2 regions of the Arthrobacter sp. 24S4-2 genome follow, and region 1 is predicted to be linked to the other one. Evidence: riboswitches for the same ligand, from Rfam matches in the RefSeq annotation. Region 1 holds a riboswitch; the other holds the start of a gene.

Region 1 (11,231 bases):
GCCCGACGGGACCAAACGGAGCCGGTCAGGGCCCCGAAGCCGGGAACCACTGGCAGCCCAGGACCCGCGGGCTACTTCTGGCGCTTGTAGAAAGGCAGTGCGACGATTTCGAACGGCTCGGCTTTCCCGCGCAGGTCGATGTCCAGGGCGGTGCCGGGCTCGGTGAACTCGACGTCGACATATGCCATGGCCACCGGGTAACCCAGGGTGGGGCTCGGCTGGCCAGACGTCACTTCGCCAACAACGTTGCCGTCCTTGAGGACCGGGTAGTGGCCCCGGCCGGCCCTGCGTCCCAGGCCTTTGAGCCCGACGAGCTTGCGGCCGGTGGTGGAACCGGCGCCGGCTGCCTTCAGTGCGCTCAGGGCTGCCTTGCCGACGAAGTCGCCTTCCTTGGAGAGCGCGACAACCGGGCCCAGGCCGGCGGCGAACGGGTCGCCGTCGATGGACAGTTCGTTGCCGTACAGCGGCATGCCGGCTTCGAGGCGGAGCGAATCGCGGGAGGCCAGGCCGGCAGGCGTCAGCTCCCCTTCGTCCGCAATGGCGACGATGGCCTGCCAGAGCGCGGCGGCGTCGTCGTTCGCCACGAAGATCTCGAAACCGTCCTCGCCGGTGTAACCGGTGCGGGCCAGCAGGAGGTCGGTGGTGCGGCCGGCCACCATAAAGGGAACCTCGACGGCCGCGTAGTACTTCAGGCCGGTGACCAGATCGTGCTGGGCGGCCGGAACCAGGCGGAGCAGGATGCCTTCGGCCTTGGGACCTTGGACGGCGATCAGCGAGGTGGCGGCGGAAACGTCGTCCACGACGACGTCGAAGCCCCCCTCTTTGCCGGAACCGGCGCGCTCAGCCAGGGCATCGGCCACCACCTTGGCGTTGCCCGCGTTGGGCACCACCAGGAACCGGTCGTGGCCCTCGGCGTCTGCCTGCCTGCGGTACACGATGAGGTCATCGATGATGCCGCCGTCCTCGTTGCAGATCAGCGAGTACTTGGCCTTGCCGGCGGCCATCGCCGAAATCTTGCCGACGAGGGCATAGTCGAGGAACGCCGCGGCGTCCGGGCCGGTCACCCAGACTTCGCCCATGTGGGAGAGGTCGAAGATGCCCGCGGCCTTGCGGACGGCGTGGTGCTCGGCCAGTTCCGAGCTGTACTTCAGCGGCATCTGCCAGCCGCCGAAGTCGGTGAAGGAGGCACCGAGCTTCTTGTGCTCTTCGTGGAGTGCCGTGTAATTCTCAGTCATTGGGAGTCCTTAGTTTTCAAACTCGGAAAGCGGCGGGCAGGAGCAGATCAGGTTGCGGTCACCCAGGGCGCCGTCGATCCTGCCTACGGGCGGGAAGTACTTGTCCTGCTTGAGGGAGTGCACCGGGAACACGGCCTGTTCGCGCGGGTAGCCGCGGTTCCAGTCGGTGCTGATCGCGGCCGCGGCGGTGTGCGGCGCGTTGCGCAGCGGGCTGTCGGCAAGGGTGAAGTCTCCGTGTGCCACCTGGTCGATTTCCGCGCGGATGGAGATCATCGCGGTGATGAAGCGGTCGATCTCGGCGAGGTCCTCGGATTCGGTGGGCTCCACCATCAGGGTGCCGGCCACGGGGAAGGCCAGGGTGGGTGCGTGGAAGCCGTAGTCGATCAGCCGCTTGGCCACGTCCTCTGCCGTGACGCCGGTCTTGGCCGTGAGCTCACGCAGGTCCAGGATGCACTCGTGCGCCACGAGGCCGCCTTCGCCGGTGTAGAGGACCGGGAAGAAATCGTTGAGCCGGGCCGCAATGTAGTTGGCAGCGAGCAGCGCGGACTTGGTGGCGTCGGTGAGGCCCCGGCCGCCCATCAGCTTCACGTAGGCCCAGGAGATGGGCAGCACGCCGGCGGAGCCGTACTTGGAGGCGGAGATGGGGGTGCCGTCCGCGCCGTTGGCCGGATCAGCCGCGTTACCGGGCATGAACGGAGCCAGGTGCGCCTTCGCAGCCACCGGGCCCACGCCGGGACCGCCGCCGCCGTGCGGGATGCAGAAGGTCTTGTGCAGGTTCAGGTGCGAGACGTCGCCGCCGAACTTGCCGGGCTGGGCCAGGCCCACCAGTGCGTTGAGGTTGGCGCCGTCGATGTAGACCTGGCCGCCGGCTGCGTGGATGGCGTCGCAGACTTCCCGGACGTCGGCGTCGTACACGCCGTGGGTGGACGGGTAGGTGATCATGATCGCGGACAGGGCGTCCTTGTGCAGCTCGATCTTGGCGTTGAGGTCGGCGTGGTCGATCGTGCCGTCGGCGGCCGTGGCCACCACAACCACCTTCATGCCGGCCAGGACGGCGGAGGCGGCGTTGGTGCCGTGCGCCGAGGCCGGGATCAGGCAGACGTTGCGCTGCTGCTCCCCGCGGGAGTGGTGGTAGCCGCGGATGGCCAGCAAGCCGGCGAGCTCGCCCTGCGAGCCGGCGTTGGGCTGGATGGACACCTGGTCGTAGCCGGTGATTTCAGTCAGCTGGGCTTCGAGGTCGGCGATGAGTTCCCGCCAGCCCTCGGTCTGGGAGTCCGGAGCGAACGGGTGGATGGAGGCGAACTCGGGCCAGGAGATGGCTTCCATCTCGGCCGTGGCGTTCAGCTTCATGGTGCAGGAACCCAGCGGGATCATGGTGCGGTCCAAAGCAAGGTCGCGGTCCGAGAGCTTCCGGACGTACCGGAGCAGCTGGGTCTCGGAGCGGTGCGTGTGGAAGACCGGGTGCTGCAGGTAGTCGGAGGAGCGTTCGACGGCGGCATCCAGGCGGAAGTCGGTGCCCGCGTCGGAGCCAGCGTCTGCGACAGCCGCACCGAAGGCAGCCAGCACGTCTGCCACAACGGCGTCGGTGGTTGCCTCATCGGTGGAGATGCCGATGGTGTCGGCGTCGATCCCGCGGAGGTTGATGCCCTTGGCTTCGGCGGCCGCCAGGAAGTCCGACGCCTTGCCCGGGACGGACACTGTGACGGTGTCGAAGAAGCTGGCGTGCCGGACTGCCAGGCCGGCGGCCTTCAGGGAGGTGGCGAGGGTCCTGGCGTGGCCGTGCGCGGTCTCCGCGATGGCCTTCAGGCCTTCCGGGCCGTGGTAGACGGCGTACATGGACGCGACGATGGCCAGCAGCGCCTGCGCGGTGCAGATGTTGGACGTGGCCTTCTCGCGGCGGATGTGCTGCTCGCGGGTCTGCAGCGCCAGCCGGTATGCGGGCAGGCCGGTGGAGTCCTTGGAGACGCCGACGAGGCGGCCCGGCATGGAGCGTTCGAGGCCCTTCTGGACCGCCATGTAGGCGGCGTGCGGACCGCCGTAGAACAGCGGAACACCGAAGCGCTGCGCGGAACCGACGGCGATGTCAGCGCCCTGCTCACCGGGAGGGGTGATGAGGGTCAGGGCCAGGAGGTCGGCGGCAACGGTCACCAGTGCGCCGCGTTCCTTCGCGGCAGCGATGACCTCGGAGTGGTCGAACACGCGGCCGGAAACGCCGGGCTGCTGGAGCACAACGCCGTTGATGACGCCGTCGGGCAGTCCCTCGGACAGGTCCGCAACCTCAACCTCGAAGCCGAGCGCTTCCGCGCGGCCCTTGACGATGGCGATGGTCTGCGGGAGGCAGTCGGCGTCCAGTACGGTCTTGCCGTCGTGGGCCCCTGATTTCTGACCTGCGGTCTTATTGGCCCTGCGCATCATCAGCACGGCCTCGGCAACGGCGGTGGCTTCGTCGAGCAGCGAAGCGTTGGCGATGGGGAGGCCCACCAGGTCCTGCACCATGGTCTGGAAGTTCAGCAGTGCCTCGAGCCGGCCCTGGGAGATTTCGGGCTGGTAGGGCGTGTACGCCGTGTACCAGGCCGGGGCTTCGAGGATGTTGCGGCGGATCACCGGCGGGGTGACGGTGTCGTAGTAGCCCTGGCCGATCATCTGCACGGCCGTCTTGTTTTTGGCGGCAAGCTTGCGCAGCTCGGTCAGGGTTTCCACTTCGCTCAGCGCCGCGGTGAGCTCCAGCGGCGAATCCTGCCGGATGTCCTTCGGAACGGCCGTGTCCACCAGGGAGTCAACGGTGTCGTAGCCGACCGCCTTGAGCATGGCGTCGACGTCGGCCTCGCGGCGCGCGCCGATATGGCGGTCAACGAAGGAAGTGGAGGCTGAATTAACAGTCACAAGGAACTCCATAACTAAGGCGGCGCAGGGTACGCCACATCGATTCGGGTTCCTCCCCGCTCTGTATTGGACCTGAGAGTTTCCGCGCAGCCGTGCTTTCGCATGGCTCCGCTTGCACCGTCGGTGAGCACAGCATGTCGGGGTTCGGTGTCCTCAACGGGGGTTGGGACACCGGACGGACAGCCTGCTGCTTTCCAGAGTTGCCTTGCCGCGGCGGTACATGGGCCTGAGAGATTCCTGGGGAGGATTTGCTCCTACGGCGCCTGCTTGTACCTACTTGCAGAACTCTCCCGCCGCAGATCAAAGGCATATTTAGTTTGCGGTGACAACAGTCACAGCCCCTATTGTCCTACGCCGGAGACGCGTCTGCAAACTCCGTGGCCACGCCGACGCCGCGTTACGCGCTCCCGGCCCGGCGAGCCTGAACGGGGGGTTCGGTGGCGCGCGGCGACCAGCCGCGCAGGCGTTCGACGGCGGCGAGCAGGCCCTCGACGTCGCCGCTCATTTCGGGTGGGGACGCGCCGGGACCACTGGCCAGCATGGCATTGAAATACAGTCCGTCGCCCATGTAAAGCACGGCTTTGGCCATCGCAGGGCCGACGTCCCCGGCCAGCAGTTCCAGCCAGGCGCCCTGGACGGCGGCAAAACGGTGCAGCGTTTCCTCATGGGCCACTTCGGCCAGCCGCGTGGCCGCAACAAACACCCGGTCCAGAGGCGTGTCAGCCCAGAGCGAGGATTTGATGAAGTGAACAGCCGCCCCCTCCGGAGCGCCGGCCATGACTTCGACATCCGCCGCGACCAGCCGGTCCATGCGCTCCAGCAGCGCCGAAATCATGGCCTCCTTGTTCGGGAAGTGGTACAGCAGTCCGCCTTTGGAAACGCCGGCCCGCCTGGCCACCGCATCCAAGGTGGCGGCACGTTCGCCCACTTCAATGAGGAGGGATTCAAAGGCGTCGAGCACTGCCTCGCGTGCAACGGGTTTTCTGGCCATGGTTCCAATCATGCCCGGTGGCCCGGGCTCATTTCTTAACTATACCGTCCAGACGGTACAGTTATGGCTATGGGAACCTTCTCCTCAACTCCGACGCCGGTCACGCACCCTCGCATTGCCGGCACTTCCGACACGGCCAGCCAGCCCGCCGGCCGCCAGCCTGCCGCCCCGAGCGGGGGCGCGACTGGCTGGCCCTCGGGCTGCTGATGTTTCCGGTGCTGCTGGTGGCCGTCGACAACACGGCCCTGACGTTCGCGCTGCCCCAAATCGCCCGCAGCCTGGAACCCACCGGCGTGCAGCTCCTCTGGATCGTGGATGCCTATCCGCTGGTCCTGGCCGGGCTCCTGGTGGCCATGGGGAGTTTTGGCGACCGGATCGGCCGCCGCCGTCTCCTCCTGATCGGCAGCATGGGCTTCGCGGCGGTGTCGGCCGCCACCGCCTTCGCCCCCAGCGCTGAATGGCTCATCGCCGGACGAGCAGCCCTCGGATTCTTTGGTGCGATGCTGATGCCGTCCACGCTGTCCCTGATCCGCAACATCTTTCCGGACCCGAACCGGCGGCGGCTGGCCATTGCGATCTGGGCGGCAGGGTTCTCGGGCGGCGCTGCCCTGGGTCCGATCTTCGGCGGCTGGCTCGTTGAGCACTACTGGTGGGGCGCCATCCTGCTGGTGGCCGTGCCCATCATGCTTCCCATCCTGGCGCTGGGCCGGATTCTCATTCCCGAGTCCAGGGATCCCCGGCCCGGCACGGTGGACGGTGTCAGCATCGCCCTGTCCCTGCTGACCATGGTTCCCGTGGTCTACGGGATCAAGTCGCTGGCAACGGAGGGCTTCGGCGCAGCACCGGCCGCGGTCATCGGCTTCGGACTCTCGATGGGCTATGTCTTCGTCCGGCGCCAGCGGAGGCTGCCAAGCCCGCTGCTGGACGTGGGCCTGTTCGGAAACCGGATTTTCAGCACCGCCATCACGGCCAATGTCCTGGCGCTGTTTTCCTTCAACGGGTTCATCCTCTTCCTGGCCCAGCATCTCCAGCTGCTCGAAGGCCAGCGGCCTTCCGAATCCGGGATGGCGATGATCCCTGCCCTGGTTGCGACCGTGGTTGCAGGGTTGCTGGTGGTGCCGCTGGTGCGGAAAATACGGCCGGGCTTCGTGGTGGCCGGTGGCCTCTCGCTCAGCGCCACCGGCTACTTTGTAGTGGCCTTCGGTGACCATTCCCGCGGCCCGGCCCTACTGCTGGGCGCCCTCCTGATCCTTGCCTTAGGCGTGGGGGCTGCCGAAACGATCTCCAACGACATGCTCCTGGGTGCGGTACCGCCGGAGAAATCAGGGGCGGCCGCGGCCATCTCGGAGACCGGCTACGAGATTGGTTCGCTGCTCGGCACGGCCATCCTCGGCTCGATCCTCACGGCCTCCTACCAGCGGAACCTGATCCTGCCCGCGGCCATCACGGCTGACGGCCCCGGCACCGAGCACGGCATTTCGCAGGCCCGGGAGACGCTGGCCGGGGCCATGGAGTTGGCGCACTCGCTGCCGGGACCGCTGGCGGACGCCCTGACGTCCGCCGCCCGGGTTGCATTTGAGTCGGGTGTCCACGTGACTGCGTCCATCGGGCTGGTTCTAATGGCGGGAGCGGCAGTGCTCGTCGCCGTCGTACTCCGCGGAGTACCCAAGGCGAAGTAACGCCGTCAGCCGTGCTCGACGAATGCCTGCAGGGCATCCAGCAGCCCTTCGGTTCCTTCCTTCCGGCCCGCCGCCTGGTCCTCCTCGGTGAAGTAGGCACCCTGCTCGGTCAGGGTGAGCAGGGTGCCGTCGCCGTCGGGCGCGAGTTCCACGGTGCTGAGCGAAACCGACATGCGGCGGCCATTGAGGAGCATTTCGTAGCTGTACACGATCCGCTGGTCCTCCACGATGTCGTGATAGACGGCATGCATGGTGGAAACGAAGCCGCCCGCGGGCCCGCCGACGTCCGTTTCCGTACCGCCCTCACGGAAATCGAGGCTGGATTCGCCCTGCGTCCATTCGGCCGGACCCGCGAACCATTTTTTCTTGCTCGCATAGTCGGAAAAAGCGCGGAAAACGCGCGGCGGCGGGGCGTTCAGCCGGCGTTCGAGGCTGAAGCTTGCGTGCGTGATGGGGGTGGTCATGGCGTGCTCCTTGTTCGTCTGTTGATTCTGGGGGGTGGAAGTTATGCCTGCTCGGGGGCGTCCGGATGGTCCTCGGTTTCCCCGCGTTCCGCCGAAAGGAAGGACTCCAGGCGGTCGAGGCGGCGTTCCTGGTCCGTCCTGCGCCGGCCCAGCCAGCCTTCCGCCAGCCGGACCGAGGCCGGAACGATGCTGCAGCTGCGGACGCGGCCGGTCTTCTCGGTTCGGACCAGGCCGCTGTTTTCGAGCACCTGCACGTGCTGGACAATCGCGGGCAGGCTCATGGTGAATGGCCTCGCAAGCTCCGAGACGGACGCCGGCCCTTCGCAGAGCCGAACGATGATGGCCCTGCGCGTTGGATCGGCGAGCGCCTGGAAGATTGCATCCAGCTGGCCACTTCCCGATCCCTGATTGTTAAGCACATACTTAAGTATTCGCTGAAGCGCCAGGATGTCAAGAGGTTGTGGGTGCATCCGTGCGGGCACCGCCCCGGACGAAGCGCCGCCTCAGGAAGCGAGCCGACCAAAAGTTCGCCCAAACAGGAAGGCCCGGCACCGGGCAATCCGGTGCCGGGCTTGCTGGAGCGGCTGCGGGCAACAGCGGAAGTTGCCGCGGCGCCACTTGCTGTCGAGGATTCTTGCTGTCGGCGCTGCTTGCTGTCGGCGCTGCTTGCTGTCGGTGCTACTTGCTGTCGGCGCTGCTTGCTGTCGGTGCTACTTGCTGTCGGGAGTGGTCACGCTGGCCGAGGCCTTCATGTTCTCCGCGCCCACCATCCAGGCGTACTGTTCCAGCTTTGCAATGAATGCATGCAGCAGGTCTGCGGTGGTGGGGTCTTCCTCATCAACCTCGTCGTGGACCTTGCGCATGGTGCCCACAGCGGCTTCGAGAGCCGCGACAATGCGGTCAACGGCGTCCTTGGTGCTGATCAGCCCCTGCGGGAACTGGGCAAGGCTGGTGGATTTCGCCACGGTGGCACTGCGGCCATCCGGCAGGGCGTGCAGTGCACGCATGCGCTCGGCCATGTCATCGGCAAAATTCCGTGCGGCGTCGATGATTTCGTCCAGCTGCAGGTGAAGGTCGCGGAAGTTCGTACCCACGATGTTCCAGTGCGCCTGCTTGCCCTGGATGTGCAGTTCAATCAGGTCCGCGAGCACAGCCTGCAGATTGTTGGTCAGCGTCGGTGATGCCTTCATTGATCCTCCTGGTGTCAGGGTTTCTCGGGTAATTCGAAACTATCGCAGCCACCACAGCGGCGCCACCGATTCTCGCGCCCGGCTTAACAAAATGATGATTATTCATTTTTCCCTTGCCACGCGGCAGTGTGACGTGGATACTAAATGAACGCCATTCATTTAGTGATCGTCGTCTCACTGGAGTATTCACCATGATTGAAATCACCTGCCTTGAACCGCCCGCCTCCCTGGCGCGGACCCAGCCCTCCGCCCGTCCTGCGCTGCGGATCGGAGTGGTCCAGCACCGCTGGCACGCCGACGCCGCGAAACTCCGCGCAGAACTGGACGAGGGCATCGGACGCGCAGCCCGGCTGGGAGCCACCGTTGTCTTCCTGCCGGAACTGACGCTGTCCCGCTACCCGGCCGATACGCTCCCCGGCAACGACACGTCCCGTCCCTGGGCCGCCCGCCCCCGGCCGTCAGACATTGCCGAAGAGCTGCTGACCGGCCCCACGTTCCGTTTCGCCACCGATGCCGCCCGCCGGCACGGCGTAAGCGTCCACGCCTCCCTGTACCAGCGCACGGAAAACCCCGACGGTTCGGACGACGGCCTGGGACTGAACACGGCGATTCTGGTGTCGCCCGAGGGTGAACTGCTGGCGCGCACCCACAAACTCCACATCCCGGTGACCGCCGGCTATTACGAGGACAAGTTCTTCCGCCAGGGCCCGGCCGCCGAGGATGCCTACGAGGTCCACTCCCCCGCCGAACTGGGCGGCGCCAGGCTGGGCATGCCCACCTGCTGGGATGAATGGTTCCCCGAACTGGCGCGCCTGTATTCCCTGGGCGGGGCGGAAATCCTGGTTTACCCCACGGCTATCGGCTCCGAACCGGACCACCCGGACTTCGACACCCAGCCGCTCTGGCAGCAGGTGATCGTCGGCAACGGCATCGCCAACGGCCTGTTCATGGTGGCCCCCAACCGCTGGGGAAGCGAAGGGACACTGGACTTCTACGGCTCCTCCTTCATCTCGGACCCCTACGGCCGGATCCTGGCCCAGGCGCCCCGCGACGAATCCGCAGTCCTCGTGGCAGACCTGGACCTGGACCAGCGCAAGGACTGGCTCACGCTGTTCCCGTTCCTTGCCACCCGCCGCCCAGACACCTACGGACGGCTGACGGAACCCGTCCGCGGCAGCGAACCGCTCGGCGGCGAAGCACCCGCGTACCACGAGGTGACCGCATGAGCGCGTGGCGCATGCCGTCCGAGACGGCTCCACAGGACCGCGTCTGGATGGCGTTCCCCACCGGCGGGTACACCCTCGGCGACACCGAAGAAGAAGCCCACGCCGCGCGGTCCGTCTGGGCCGCCGTCGCGAACGCCGCCGTCCAGTTTGAGCCGGTCACCGTAGTGGTGACCCCCGACGACGTCGGCACCGCCGCGCGCTACCTGGATCCCGCCGTCGAGGTGCTCACCGCGGACCTCAACGACGCATGGATGCGGGACATCGGCCCGACGTTCGTCCTGGACTCTGAGGGGCGCCTCGGCGCGGTCGACTGGGTCTTCAACGGGTGGGGCGCGCAGGACTGGGCCCGCTGGGACAAGGACTCGCTGATCGGGGCGGAAGTCTCCGGCCGGTCCGGTGCCCGCCACATCGCCTCGGCCCTGGTCAACGAAGGCGGCGGCATCCAAGTGGACGGCGAGGGAACCGTGCTGGTGACCCAAACCGTGCAGCTGGACCCGGGACGCAATCCGGGGCTGTCCAGGGCAGACGTCGAAGCCGAACTCGCCCGGACCATCGGCGCCACCCGGGTGATCTGGCTTCCCCGCGGCCTCACCAGGGACTCCGAGCGGTTCGGCACCCGCGGACACGTGGACATCGTGGCCGCCATCCCCTCCCCCGGCACGCTTCTGGTCCATTCCCAGCAGGACCCCGCCCATCCCGATTTCGAGGTCAGCCGCGAGATCATCAGCTTCCTGTCCACCACGCGGGACGCTGCAGGCCGCGAATGGAACATCATCGAAGTCCCCGCGCCCGCCACGCTCAGCGACGGCGAGGGCTTTGTGGACTACAGCTACATCAACCATCTGGTGGTCAACGGCGGCGTGATCGCCTGCACCTTCTCGGACCCCAACGACGAGAAGGCCCTCCGGATCCTCGCCGATGCCTACCCCGGTCGCCGGATCATGGGCGTCGACGCCCGCGAGCTCTTCGCCAGGGGCGGCGGCATCCACTGCATCACCCAGCAGCAGCCTGCTGCCTCCTAGAACCTGCTCACTCCCTGAAAGGGCCGGACATGACCCACACCATCCGCCAAAGCTCCACGCCAGGCCACACCTCCGTTACCGATGCCGCCGGGACACGGCACGGCATCACCGGAAAAGGACTAAAGGGCGGCCAGCTGGGCCTCCTCGCCGTCGTTGTGCTTGGCATCTCCTCGGTCGCGCCAGCGTACAGTCTGACCAGTTCGCTCGGGCCTGCCGTGAGCGCCGTGGGCGTGCAGCTGCCGGCAATCTTCATCATCGCGTTCATCCCCATGATCCTCGTGGCGTTCGCCTACCGCGAGCTCAACGCCGATTCCCCGGACAGCGGCACCACGTTCACGTGGGCCACCAAGGCTTTCGGCCCGTTCGTGGGCTGGATGGGCGGCTGGGGGCTCCTCGCCGCGAACATCATCGTCCTGTCCAACCTGGCGGGCGTCGCGGTGGACTTCTTCTACCTCTTCCTGGCCCAGGTGTTCGGCAATCCCGAGCTCGCGGACCTGACCTCCAACAAGGCGCTGAACATCGCTACCTGCCTGGTGTTCGT
Region 2 (11,231 bases), 1.6 Mb from region 1:
GACGGCATGGCGAAGGCCACGCCGGATGACATGCCGGACACGTACAAGGACGCCGACCGCCTCCTCAACCCCGAACCCGGCCACCTGGACCGGCTCTTCGAACTGGACAGGCAGCGCATCCTGGACTTCCCCGGCTGGTCAGACGACGAGCTGGGCGCCATCACGGCGCCCACCCTGGTGGTGAGCGCCGACCGCGACGTTGTCACCGCCGGGTACGCTGCACGGATGGCCGGCGTCATCCCGGGCGCCCGACTGCTGATCGTCCCCGGCGGCCACGGCGACTACCTCGGCGAGGAGGCCGCCAGCGGAGGGGACCTCCGGACGATGCACGCCACCGTCCCGTTCCTGCTGCAGTTCCTCGGCGAGTAGCGGACCACGGCGGGAGGCGCCGCCTGGAATGACGGTTTGCAATCCCGCTAGAGGAGCAATGAACCGTAACCGGAGGGGACGGGTCCACACGCGCCGCCGATATCGGGAAATGAGGGGGTTCTTGAAGAAGGTCGCGGAATCCTCGTACGCCAAGGAACGATAGAAACCGCCGGCCCGCCGGCTGGCCAACGACACATAAGCAGCGCCCTGCGACTCAGCCCATGACTCGGCTTCGACCATCAGGGCCTGTCCCACGCCCCCTTGCCGGCGTGCCCGCTCGGACACCATAGCCTCCTCGACCCAGGCAGCAGGGCCGTTGGCAAGGAACGTGGCCCGGCAATGTGCTAAAAGATAGCCGACGACGGATCCGGCACTCTGTTCGGCTACAAGAACAAGTGCCTGGGGCGCCTCCACCAGGGAACGGAAGATTGGGTCAAAGGCCTGCCGCTCCGGCCGGAACGTCGGGGCGAAATCCTGAACCAGGCGCCAGACGTCGCGGTTATCCGAAGATGTGTTGCGCTTCCGGTCATGTCGCGGGCTCACCAACTTGCAAGACATTCCGGTCGGCGACCGCTTGGGCGCGACAGCAGCGGGATTCTATTGCGGGTTCGGCCGACTTCTCCGGCGAGGCGTCTATACGCGACACCCTTGCGGGAGGCTGTGGGGCAGACTTCTGTACTTTTCCCGACCGGCTAGGCTCGGCACACGGACGAATATCGGCTTCACCCAAGCCGGGTTACTCACCGGCGAGCCGGCGTGCCGGAACCGTGGCCGAAGGCTGCAGCAGCGACCAAGACAGTATGGTTTCCTTTGCCCGTGGGACCTGACAGCGTCAGGTACTGGGAAGGACTGAACGGGCGGCCCGAAATCGATGGCACGGTCACTGTTCTCGCGGTGCCAGCCTACGCGCACGATCTGAATCTGGGTGACCGCGTCACCGTCGTCCGCTCTGCGGACGGACGGTTCGTGGCAACGGGGATTGCCCGACGCCGGCAACAACACCTTCAGGTATTACCTGCTCGACCCGGACAACGGGACGGCCTGGCATCCGCTGGTCCAAGAGTTCGCAGCCATGGGCTGCCGGTCACCCCCAATGGTGATCGGCAGCCACCGGGCAGGGAATCACGTGTCGGCGGTTATGTCGGCTTCGCTATCAAAAGCGTGGCACGCAGTCGGGCTGGGCCCGCGGGCGGTTGAACTCGGTGCGGCGCCGCGTCGGACCAGGGGGCCCGCGCATGGCTTCGGCAACTCTGCAGGGCCGGTGGCGACGGGCCATCCGGCGGGTCCTGGCTGCGCGCCTCCGGGCTGCGGCGAGGGGCTGGAGAGCATTCACGGACCCGGTGTCCACCGGGATCGGGTCGACACCGCGGGGCGGGCCGTCTGGTCCGAAATGTGGGACGTGGCAGCGCCTTCCCGCACAGCCTCGACACCTTTCACTGCGGCGGAAATGTCGGGGTAAGTCCGAGAGAGGGCCAGCACCATCCCGTTCCCGTCAACGAGCCTTAGGAGGAACCCTCCCCCGTCGACGCGCACGATCTCGAACGTACCGGGAGTTGAGCGCCAGGGAAGTTCATCGACGGGAACGGCGTCGGGCCCGGCTGGCGCCGGGACAAGTGGCCGGCTTCGATACACGTGTGCGCGTTTAGCGGCGGAAGGCAGAAACGGGGAAAACTTCGGCATGGTAGCTCCACGATGAGGTTCCAATGGCCGCGTCCTGACCTCCCCTGACTATACCCCCGGGACAGTGCCGGGATTCGCCTGGCCACCAGTCGTAGGCGGGATCGATGCCGTGTCTGCGGAATCAATGACAGCCCCACGCTGTCCTCGGTTAGAACAGCGCACCGCCGCGGTTCACTTGATACGAGTCGGCGGCAGCTCTCAATGACGCAGCCGTCCCTATGCTGGGCATCGAGCGTTCATGCGGGGCGGGAGCGGGTTCCTCCTGCGTCGGCCGGAGTCTGCCGGCTCCTCACGCCACACCGTAGTTGGGCGGCAAGGCGACAAGCCCATTGCTGCGCCGTCACGCCCGTTCAGCTGTCGGCAGCGGGGAGCCTCGGAGCGGTGAATTCTCCGCTACTGGCGAGGTGTTCGGCAATATCCCGGAGTTTGATGTTGGATCTGGAGCTGGCGCGGCTGAGGAGGAGGAAGGCCTGCTCGGCCGTGAGCTTGTATCGCTCCATCAGGATGCCTTCGGCCTGGCCGATCAGCTGCCGGGCAACCAGCGCTTCGCCGAGCTGATTAATTTTCTGGGAGTCCGCGAAAGCCACGGCGGCGTGCGCGGCAACAAGTAAACCGACCTGTTCGGATTCGCTGTCGAAGGCATTCGGGCTGGTTCCGTAGAGGTTCAGTGCTCCGAACCGGTCACCTTCAACGAACAACTGGAACGAAAGCATGCTCCGTGCCCCGAGTTTCACGGCGCCCCGGGAGAATTCGGGCCAGCGGTCCTCACGGCTGAGGTCTGGAACACGAACCACCCGCTCCTGGTAAGCCGCGTCCAGGCAGGGTCCTTGCCCGGTGGAGTTCTGCAGGGCATCGACCTGGCGGGGGAGCTCTCCCGATGCGACTTCGGAATCAACTTTCTTGCTGCCCGTAACGAGGCTAATGGAGGCATGCGCGGTCCCCGGGATCAGGTCCAGGGCAGCCTGGACGATGCCGGACAGGACGGCGTGGACATCGTCGTCCTGCTGCAGCTCCCGTGCGAGTTCACTGAGCCGGATAGCCAGCCCGGCGCTGACACGGCCGCTTCCTTGGCGGGTATTGCTTACCTCTGGTCGGTTCACGCCCATCACTGGCCTCCGCTGCTCCCTGTGATTCGATCTTATGCTTACCGGACCGGCCGCACACCATCTGGAACAGGCCCGGCACCCCGCACGGGAACGCCATGGCGGACGTTCGGCGTCACGAAATTCATCATTGACTCCCCTCCGGCCACCGCTTCATTAGAGGACTTGGCATGCCGGCCGCTCTCCCGCTGGCCGCGGTCATACGCCCACGCAACGCGTTCCGTGACCTGCAACCAAGACGGATCATGCCGTGCCGGACACAGCGCCGCACCCCGCGGAGGACCTTCGCGCCTGGGTTCCTGGTGTGGGTGATTGCCCCACCCTGGTCGGGACGCACAAGGGCGGCCCGAACTGTAGCCACCGCTGGTCCCCCTGATGGTTGCCGGCGATTGTGATCACCGTGGCGGCTTCGGCCAGTTTTCCCTTCACCCTGCGACCAACTGAGGTAGCCCGAACAACCACCGGGAACCGCCAACTGAAGCGGCGACCAGCCTAGTCAGCCGATTCGTCGGTCCATCCGGTGAGCGGCAGGAGGTCAGAGGCAATCTCCTGGACGCTGCGGTTGTCCGTGGGGCACCGATGGACCCATTCCGGTGTCAGGAGTTCAAGTTCCCTGGCGGCGGCTTTGCTGCGGTCAAGGTGTTCCTGAAAGTCACTGCCTTGGATACGGCCGCGCAGCCGGGCTGAGGATGTCTCATCGGTGGCGGTCAGCAGAACGGCAGCAATTCTGGGTTCGTCGCCCATGGCTGCAGCCAATTCCTGGGTGAATCGGACGCTGACGGTGTTCGTGTAGATCATCCGCCGGTAGCCAAGATCCCGGTAGTTTGCCCAGACCGCGGCCAGATTCCGCTCGGCCAGGTGGCCCTCCCATGGAGGCGGAAAGGCCAGATCGAGGCTGTCCCCTTCGATCACGCAGTGTCTGACTTTCAGGGCGGCGAGCCGGGCGTGGAGTTCAAACGCCACGGAGCTCTTCCCGACACCTGACCGACCGCCAAGGAAAAGAACCTCACTCTGCATGTTCATCCCTTGAGTATCGTGCAGAGCGGGGCAGGATGGGCTGGTGAATTCCGATGATGAGCGACTCTTTCTGACCTATATCCGAAGGAATCCGGTGAATCGGCAGATTCTTCAGCTGGCACCGGTGCTGGGTGTTTCGGACTGGTGGCTGACAGCGGGGGCTCTGTTCCAGACCGTCTGGAACGTGCTGGACGGCAGAGACCCGGGCGCTGGCATCCGGGACTACGATCTGTTCTATTTTGACGAAGACACGTCCTACGAAGCGGAGGATGCGGTGATTCGCCGGGCGCGGGAACTGTTCAAAGGCCTGGGCGCAGAGGTTGAAGTCCGCAACGAAGCCCGCGTGCACCTTTGGTATGAGGAGCATTTCGGGGTCCCGGCGGTCCCGTTCACCAGCACGGCCGATGCAATAGATCACTTCGCGGCGAAGACCTGCTGCTTCGCAGTCACTGCAGACGCGCACGGTGGCCTCACAACGTATGCGCCGCACGGTTACGATGACCTGTTCGGGCGGAAGGTGGTGCCCAATCCTGTCCTTGCGCCGAGGGACGTGTACTTGACCAAAACCAGGCGGTGGAGCACGGAATGGCCCTCACTCACCGTCCAGCCATGGCCCGCGGTCAACGTCTAGGAAGGCAGGGGCGCGGCACCGGACGTCCACTTACAACCTGTCCAGAAAGTCCTCCGCGAACCGCTTGACACCATCCCACTCGGTGTAGACGTAATCCTGCGACGTGTCCGTATCCAGGGTGCCCTTGTCGCTGGCGATCTTCTTCATCACATGGCGCTTGAGGAAACCGTACTGCGTGTAGAGCAGCGCCCCTCCGAAGAGCCCCACTTGAGCCGGCCGCCAACCCGTTTCACCCTCGAATTTCTCCACGTAACTCTCTGCGTTTTCGGTGTCACCGTGCGCGGCCAGGCTGACAGAGAAGAGCGCCGACGGGAGGTGTTTCAGGACGGTACTGTTCTTTCGCACGAAGTCCCGGACGTAGTCTTCGTGCTTGCCCATATGGACTGACGCACCAACGATTATTGCGTCGTACCCGTCCGGAATAGTATCCCCGGACTGCTTAATGTCCGCTGTTTCCACGTTGTGGCCGTGTGCTTGAAGCACATCCGAGATGTACTCGGCGATCTTTGCTGTCTGACCTTCGGTGGTCCCGTAAGGAATGTAAATAGTGGCCATGGTCGGCGCTTCCTTGTGCTGTTGGCCCGCGCTTGAACAGAGCATGCCTGTGGATGAACCTCGGGATTCGTCTCCCACCAGTCTGTCAACGTCTGGAAATGCAGCTGTAGGGTCGAACGTCCCGAAACAATCACCGGCCAGCCGGCTGGAAGAGCTCGACCACGTTGCCGGCCGGATCTTCCAGCAGGATCTGCTGGCCGCCCGGACCGGTGACGATGTCGTTCCGGAAGGTGAGGCCCGCCGCGCGCAGCCGCTCCACCTCGGCCGCGATATCGCCCACGATGAGGTGGATGCGGTTCCATCCGCCCGGCGACGGCACCGTGCCATCCGGCATTGGCCGGCCCGCCGAACTGCTGGGCCCGCTCAGCAAAAGCCGCAGCTGGCCGCAGGCGACGTCGGCGAACGCCGGTGCGGCGCTCATCCGGAGGGTGAATCCGAGGTGCTTTGTGTAGAAGTCGATCGCCGCATCGACATCGTCCACCATGTATCGGACGCTGACCATGTCCGTAGGGTCGTTGGGCATTTCTAGCTCCTTTCCGAACTCGTTTGGCAGTACTCGATTGCGTGCAGCAAAAACTGGATCCGCGTGTTCAGTTCTTCCGCCGTTGAGCGCTACGGCTATTGAGCTCAGGTGCATCCCGAGGGCAGCTATGGCCGCTGTGGACCTGTAGCGGCCGCTGCTGCCCTTTGGCATGTTTATTATTGGTGCTGAAGCCCGGTGTCGGCCGGTGTGGCGAGCGTTATTTCTGTGTTGATAATGACGGCGGAGCACTGGAATTGCGCACTGCAGGTTTGCAGGTAGACCGAAGCTGCGGCGGCACCTTCGTTGAACGCCATCACATTTGGAACTACTCGTATGGTGACTGTTTGGGCCTGCTTGGTGCAGCTGAGCTGAAAGTTTCCGGCGCCGCCGGCGATCCGTCCGTCGCTGACTCTTTGGGTCAGTTGGACCACGGGTATTGCGATGGTCAGGGCGGGGTCGGTGTCGCACATGAAGGTGACGGGAACATCCACCGCGGCGCCCTTGGCGACGAGGATTCCCGGTCCCGCGCTCACGAGCGTGGCGGGGGCTGCTTGTGCGGGGGCGGCCATGGTCACGAGGGTAGTGGCAAGAGCGGCGGCGAGGCAGCTTCTGGTGCCTAACATCAGGTTCTCCCTTGAATGGAAGCGTGGCGTCCTGTGTTCCGCATTGTCGGCCAGTGCGGTGACTGGGCGTCTTAAATGTACGGGGCGTAGCCCCTGACGGCAGCGCCGTTCCGGGCGCCGCCAGATGCGGCCGAAAGTCCGGTTGGCCGTAGATTACTAACTACCTGCCTGTGTGACAATAGCGATTTCCAAAGCGTGCAGGAAACAAGGCAGCCCTCAGCGCGGACTTTCGCCGGACCAGCGGAGAATGCCGCCTGGCGGCAGGAAACACCCGGCCATGTGACGCAAATTTTGCATCCGGCCCGAACAGCAGATAAAGTGTGAGCCGTGTCACCCACCAGTGGCACAGCTTATGATCTGCGGCGGGAGAGTCCTGCCGGTACGTTCAGCAGGCGCCGTAGGAGCAAATCCTCCCCAGGAATCTCTCAGGCCCACGTACCGCCGCGGCAAGGCAACTCTGGAAAGCAGTCCGGGAAACCGGGCTCACCGACGGTGCAAGTGGCGCGCTGCTAAACAGCAGGCAAAGCGGAAACTCTCAGGTCCAATACAGAGCGGGGAGGAACCCGAATCATCGTGGCACTCCAGTGCCACCTGAATTATGGAGTTCCTCAATGACGATCCAGTCGTCCCCGTCCACATTTGCAGACCGCCATATCGGCGCCCGACGCCAAACAGACATCGACACCATGCTCAAGGCCGTCGGCTACGACAGCGTCGACGGTCTTGTTGACAACGCGGTCCCCGATTCCATCCGCCAGGAAAAGCCGCTTAGCCTGGACAGCGCACTCAGCGAAGTTGAGGTGCTGGCCGGGCTGCGCAAGCTGGCTTCCAAGAACCGCACGGCCGTGCAGATGATCGGCCAAGGCTACTACGACACTGTCACGCCGCCGGTGATCCGCCGCAACATCCTTGAAGCCCCCGCCTGGTACACGGCCTACACGCCGTACCAGCCCGAGATTTCCCAGGGCCGGCTCGAGGCACTGCTGAACTTCCAGACCATGGTCCAGGACCTCACCGCACTGCCGGTAGCCAATGCGTCCCTCCTCGACGAGGCCACCGCCGTCGCCGAAGCCGTGCTGCTGATGCGCAGGGCCAATAAGACCGCAGGTCAGAAATCAGGGGCCCGCGAGGGCAAAACCGTCCTTGACGCCGACTGCCTCCCGCAGACCATCGCCATCGTGCAGGGCCGGGCCGAAGCCTTGGGTTTCGAGGTTGAGGTCGCGGACCTGTCCCAGGGACTTCCCGACGGCGACATCAACGGCGTCGTACTCCAGCAGCCCGGCGTATCCGGCCGGGTATGGGACCAGTCCGCCGTGATCGCCGCGGCTAAAGACCGCGGCGCACTGGTCACCGTTGCCGCCGACCTCCTGGCACTGACCCTGATCACCCCGCCGGGCGAGCAGGGGGCCGACGTCGCCGTCGGATCCACGCAGCGCCTGGGCGTGCCGCTGTTCTTCGGCGGCCCGCACGCGGCCTACATGGCCGTGCGTGACGGCATGGAACGCACCCTCCCGGGACGCATCGTCGGCGTCTCCAAGGACAACGCCGGCGTTCCCGCCTACCGCCTGGCCCTGCAGACCCGCGAGCAGCACATCCGCCGCGAAAAGGCCACCTCCAACATCTGCACCGCGCAGGCATTGCTGGCCATCGTCTCGTCGATGTACGCCGTCTACCACGGCCCCGACGGGCTGAAGGCCATCGCCGAGACCGTCCACAACAACGCCCGGGCCCTCGCCGCCACTCTCAAGGTCGCCGGCCGGGAACTGGTGAGCGACTCCTTCTTCGACACCATCACGGTCCGCGTGCCCGGGAAGGCCCGGAAGGTCCTTACCGCTGCCGAGGCCCGGGGCATCAACCTGCGTTTCATCGATGCGGACACGGTTGGCGTGTCAGTCGATGAGACGACGACGGCGGAGGTCCTCTCCGCGGTGGTCGTCGCCTTTGGCGCGGGTCCGGTGGTGGACGCGCAAGGCTTCGAACTACCCGACGCGGTGCTGCGTTCCTCCGATTTCCTGCAGCACCCGGTCTTCAACAAGCACCGCTCCGAGACCCAGCTGCTCCGGTACATCCGCAAGCTCTCGGACAGGGACCTGGCCCTGGACCGCACCATGATCCCGCTGGGTTCCTGCACCATGAAGCTGAACGCCACGGCCGAGATGGAAGCCATCTCCTGGCCCGAGTTCGCCTCCATCCACCCTTTTGCCCCGGACTCCCAGACCGAGGGCTGGCGTGAGCTGATCGGAGGCCTGGAAGCTGACCTCGCCGAAATCACCGGTTACGACCAGGTGTCCATCCAGCCGAACGCCGGCTCCCAGGGTGAGCTCGCCGGCCTGCTGGCCATCCGCGGCTACCACCACTCCCGCGGGGAGCAGCAGCGCAACGTCTGCCTGATCCCGGCCTCGGCGCACGGCACGAACGCTGCGTCCGCTGTCCTGGCGGGCATGAAGGTGGTTGTGGTGGCCACGGCGGCCGACGGCACGATCGACCATGCCGACCTCAATGCCAAGATCGAGCTGCACAAGGACGCCCTGTCTGCCATCATGATCACCTACCCGTCCACCCACGGCGTGTACGACGCCGACGTCCGCGAGGTGTGTGACTCGGTGCATGCGGCAGGCGGCCAGGTCTATGTGGACGGCGCCAACCTCAACGCACTGGTGGGCCTGGCCCAGCCCGGTAAGTTCGGCGGCGACGTCTCGCACCTGAACCTGCACAAGACCTTCTGCATCCCGCACGGCGGCGGCGGTCCCGGCGTGGGCCCGGTGGCTGCCAAGGCGCACCTGGCGCCGTTCATGCCGGGCGACGCCAACAAGGCCGCACACGAGGCTGGCGCTATCGAACCAGGAACTGGTGCTGCGATCTCGGCTTCGCGCTTCGGGTCCGCCGGTGTGCTGCCGATCTCCTGGGCCTACGTGAAGCTCATGGGCGGCCAGGGGCTGACCGAGGCCACCAAGTCGGCGCTGCTCGCGGCGAACTACGTCGCGTCCCGCCTGAATGAGTTTTACCCCGTCCTCTACACCGGCGAAGGCGGACTCGTGGCGCACGAGTGCATCCTGGACCTGCGTCAACTGACGGCCAGGACCGACGTGACCGCGGAGGATGTAGCCAAGCGCCTCATCGACTTCGGCTTCCACGCACCCACCCTGGCCTTCCCGGTTGCGGGCACGCTGATGGTGGAGCCGACGGAGTCCGAGGACCTCGCGGAGATCGACCGTTTCATCGAAGCGATGATCACCATCCACGCTGAGATTGAACAGGTGGCCGCCGGTGACTTCACGCTGGAGAACTCCCCGCTGCGCAACGCCCCGCACACCGCTGCCGCCGTCGTCTCCTCCGACTGGGCCCGCGAGTACCCGCGCGAGCAGGCTGCCTTCCCCGTGCACACCCTCCGGCAGGACAAGTACTTCCCGCCGGTCGGCCGCATCGACGGCGCGGCAGGGGACCGCAACCTGGTCTGCTCCTGCCCGCCCCTCGAAGCGTTCGAGGACAACATAGAGGCTTTCGAAGACAACACAGTCGAGTTTGAAAACTAAGGATTCCTGATGACTGAGAACTACACCGCGCTCTACGAGCAGCACAAAAAAGCCGGCGCCTCCTTCACCGACTTCGGCGGGTGGCAGATGCCGCTGAAGTACTCCTCCGAACTGGCCGAGCACCACGCCGTGCGCAACGCCGCCGGCCTGTTCGACCTCTCGCACATGGGTGAAGTCTGGGTCACCGGCCCGGACTCTGCAGCCTTCCTGGACTACGCCCTGGCCGGCAAGCTGTCGGCGGTCGCCGTCGGCAAGGCCAAATACTCGCTGATCTGCCAGGAAGATGGCGGCATCATCGATGACCTGATCACGTACCGCCTCCCCGCGGCTGCGGATGGAACAGAGAAGTACCTGGTGGTGCCCAACGCCGGCAATGCCGTGGTGGTCGCCGCAGCGTTGGCCGAAAGGGCCGCTTCCGGCAAAGAGGGAAGCTTCGACGTAAAGGTGGACGACGTGTCTGCCGAGACGTCCCTGATCGCCGTTCAGGGCCCCAACGCAGAGGCCATTCTGCTGACGCTGGTCCCGGCCGAGCAGCACTCGCTGGTCACGGAGCTCAAGTACTACGCGGCGGTCGAGGTCGAAATTAACGGTCAGGATTTGCTGCTGGCCCGCACGGGGTACACCGGCGAAGACGGCTTCGAGATCTACGTACCGAACCAGGACGCAGCCGGCCTGTGGGAGGCATTGCTCGAAACCGGTGCCGGGCACGGGCTCATCCCCGCCGGCCTGGCCTGCCGCGACTCGCTGCGCCTGGAAGCCGGCATGCCGCTCTACGGCAACGAGCTGTCCCGCGGCGGCAACCCCTACGCAGCAGGCCTGGGCCCGGTTGTCTCGCTCGCCAAGGAATCGGACTTCATCGGCAAGGCAGCCCTGAGCGCACTGAAGGCAGCCGGCGCCGGTTCCACCACCGGCCGCAAGCTCGTCGGGCTCAAAGGCCTGGGACGCAGAGCCGGCCGGGGCCACTACCCGGTCCTCAAGGACGGCAACGTTGTTGGCGAAGTGACGTCCGGCCAGCCGAGCCCCACCCTGGGTTACCCGGTGGCCATGGCATATGTCGACGTCGAGTTCACCGAACCCGGCACCGCCCTGGACATCGACCTGCGCGGCAAGGCGGAGCCATTCGAAGTCGTCCCACTGCCTTTCTACAAGCGCTCGAAGTAGGTTTCTCGGGGTTGGGTTCGGACCGGCAGACCGGAC

Evidence for each region. Region 1 has a riboswitch for glycine ahead of gcvP (aminomethyl-transferring glycine dehydrogenase). Riboswitches for the same ligand answer to the same signal wherever they lie in the genome.
Region 2: linked by a shared signal. The riboswitch ahead of gcvP (aminomethyl-transferring glycine dehydrogenase) and the one ahead of gcvP (aminomethyl-transferring glycine dehydrogenase) in region 1 are both predicted to bind glycine.

Annotation. Positions count from the first base shown of each region.
Region 1 is NZ_CP040018.1:898,747-909,977, reverse strand. Features, by position in the region: gene gcvT (glycine cleavage system aminomethyltransferase GcvT) at 72-1,235, opposite strand; gene gcvP (aminomethyl-transferring glycine dehydrogenase) at 1,245-4,118, opposite strand; glycine riboswitch at 4,323-4,421, opposite strand; gene FCN77_RS04295 (TetR/AcrR family transcriptional regulator) at 4,516-5,109, opposite strand; gene FCN77_RS04290 (MFS transporter) at 5,298-6,788, shown strand; gene FCN77_RS04285 (SRPBCC family protein) at 6,794-7,252, opposite strand; gene FCN77_RS04280 (helix-turn-helix transcriptional regulator) at 7,294-7,671, opposite strand; gene FCN77_RS04275 (Dps family protein) at 7,963-8,442, opposite strand; gene FCN77_RS04270 (nitrilase-related carbon-nitrogen hydrolase) at 8,634-9,668, shown strand; gene FCN77_RS04265 (agmatine/peptidylarginine deiminase) at 9,665-10,690, shown strand; gene FCN77_RS04260 (APC family permease) at 10,720-11,231, shown strand, end outside.
Region 2 is NZ_CP040018.1:4,866,359-4,877,589, reverse strand. Features, by position in the region: gene FCN77_RS22625 (alpha/beta fold hydrolase) at 1-369, shown strand, start outside; partial or broken gene FCN77_RS22620 (GNAT family N-acetyltransferase) at 571-927, opposite strand; gene FCN77_RS27165 (hypothetical protein) at 1,699-1,851, opposite strand; gene FCN77_RS22610 (GAF and ANTAR domain-containing protein) at 2,400-3,149, opposite strand; gene FCN77_RS22605 (ATPase) at 3,645-4,115, opposite strand; gene FCN77_RS22600 (nucleotidyltransferase family protein) at 4,264-4,800, shown strand; gene FCN77_RS22595 (flavodoxin domain-containing protein) at 4,831-5,355, opposite strand; gene FCN77_RS22590 (VOC family protein) at 5,486-5,878, opposite strand; gene FCN77_RS22585 (hypothetical protein) at 6,055-6,501, opposite strand; glycine riboswitch at 6,855-6,952, shown strand; gene gcvP (aminomethyl-transferring glycine dehydrogenase) at 7,113-10,034, shown strand; gene gcvT (glycine cleavage system aminomethyltransferase GcvT) at 10,044-11,195, shown strand.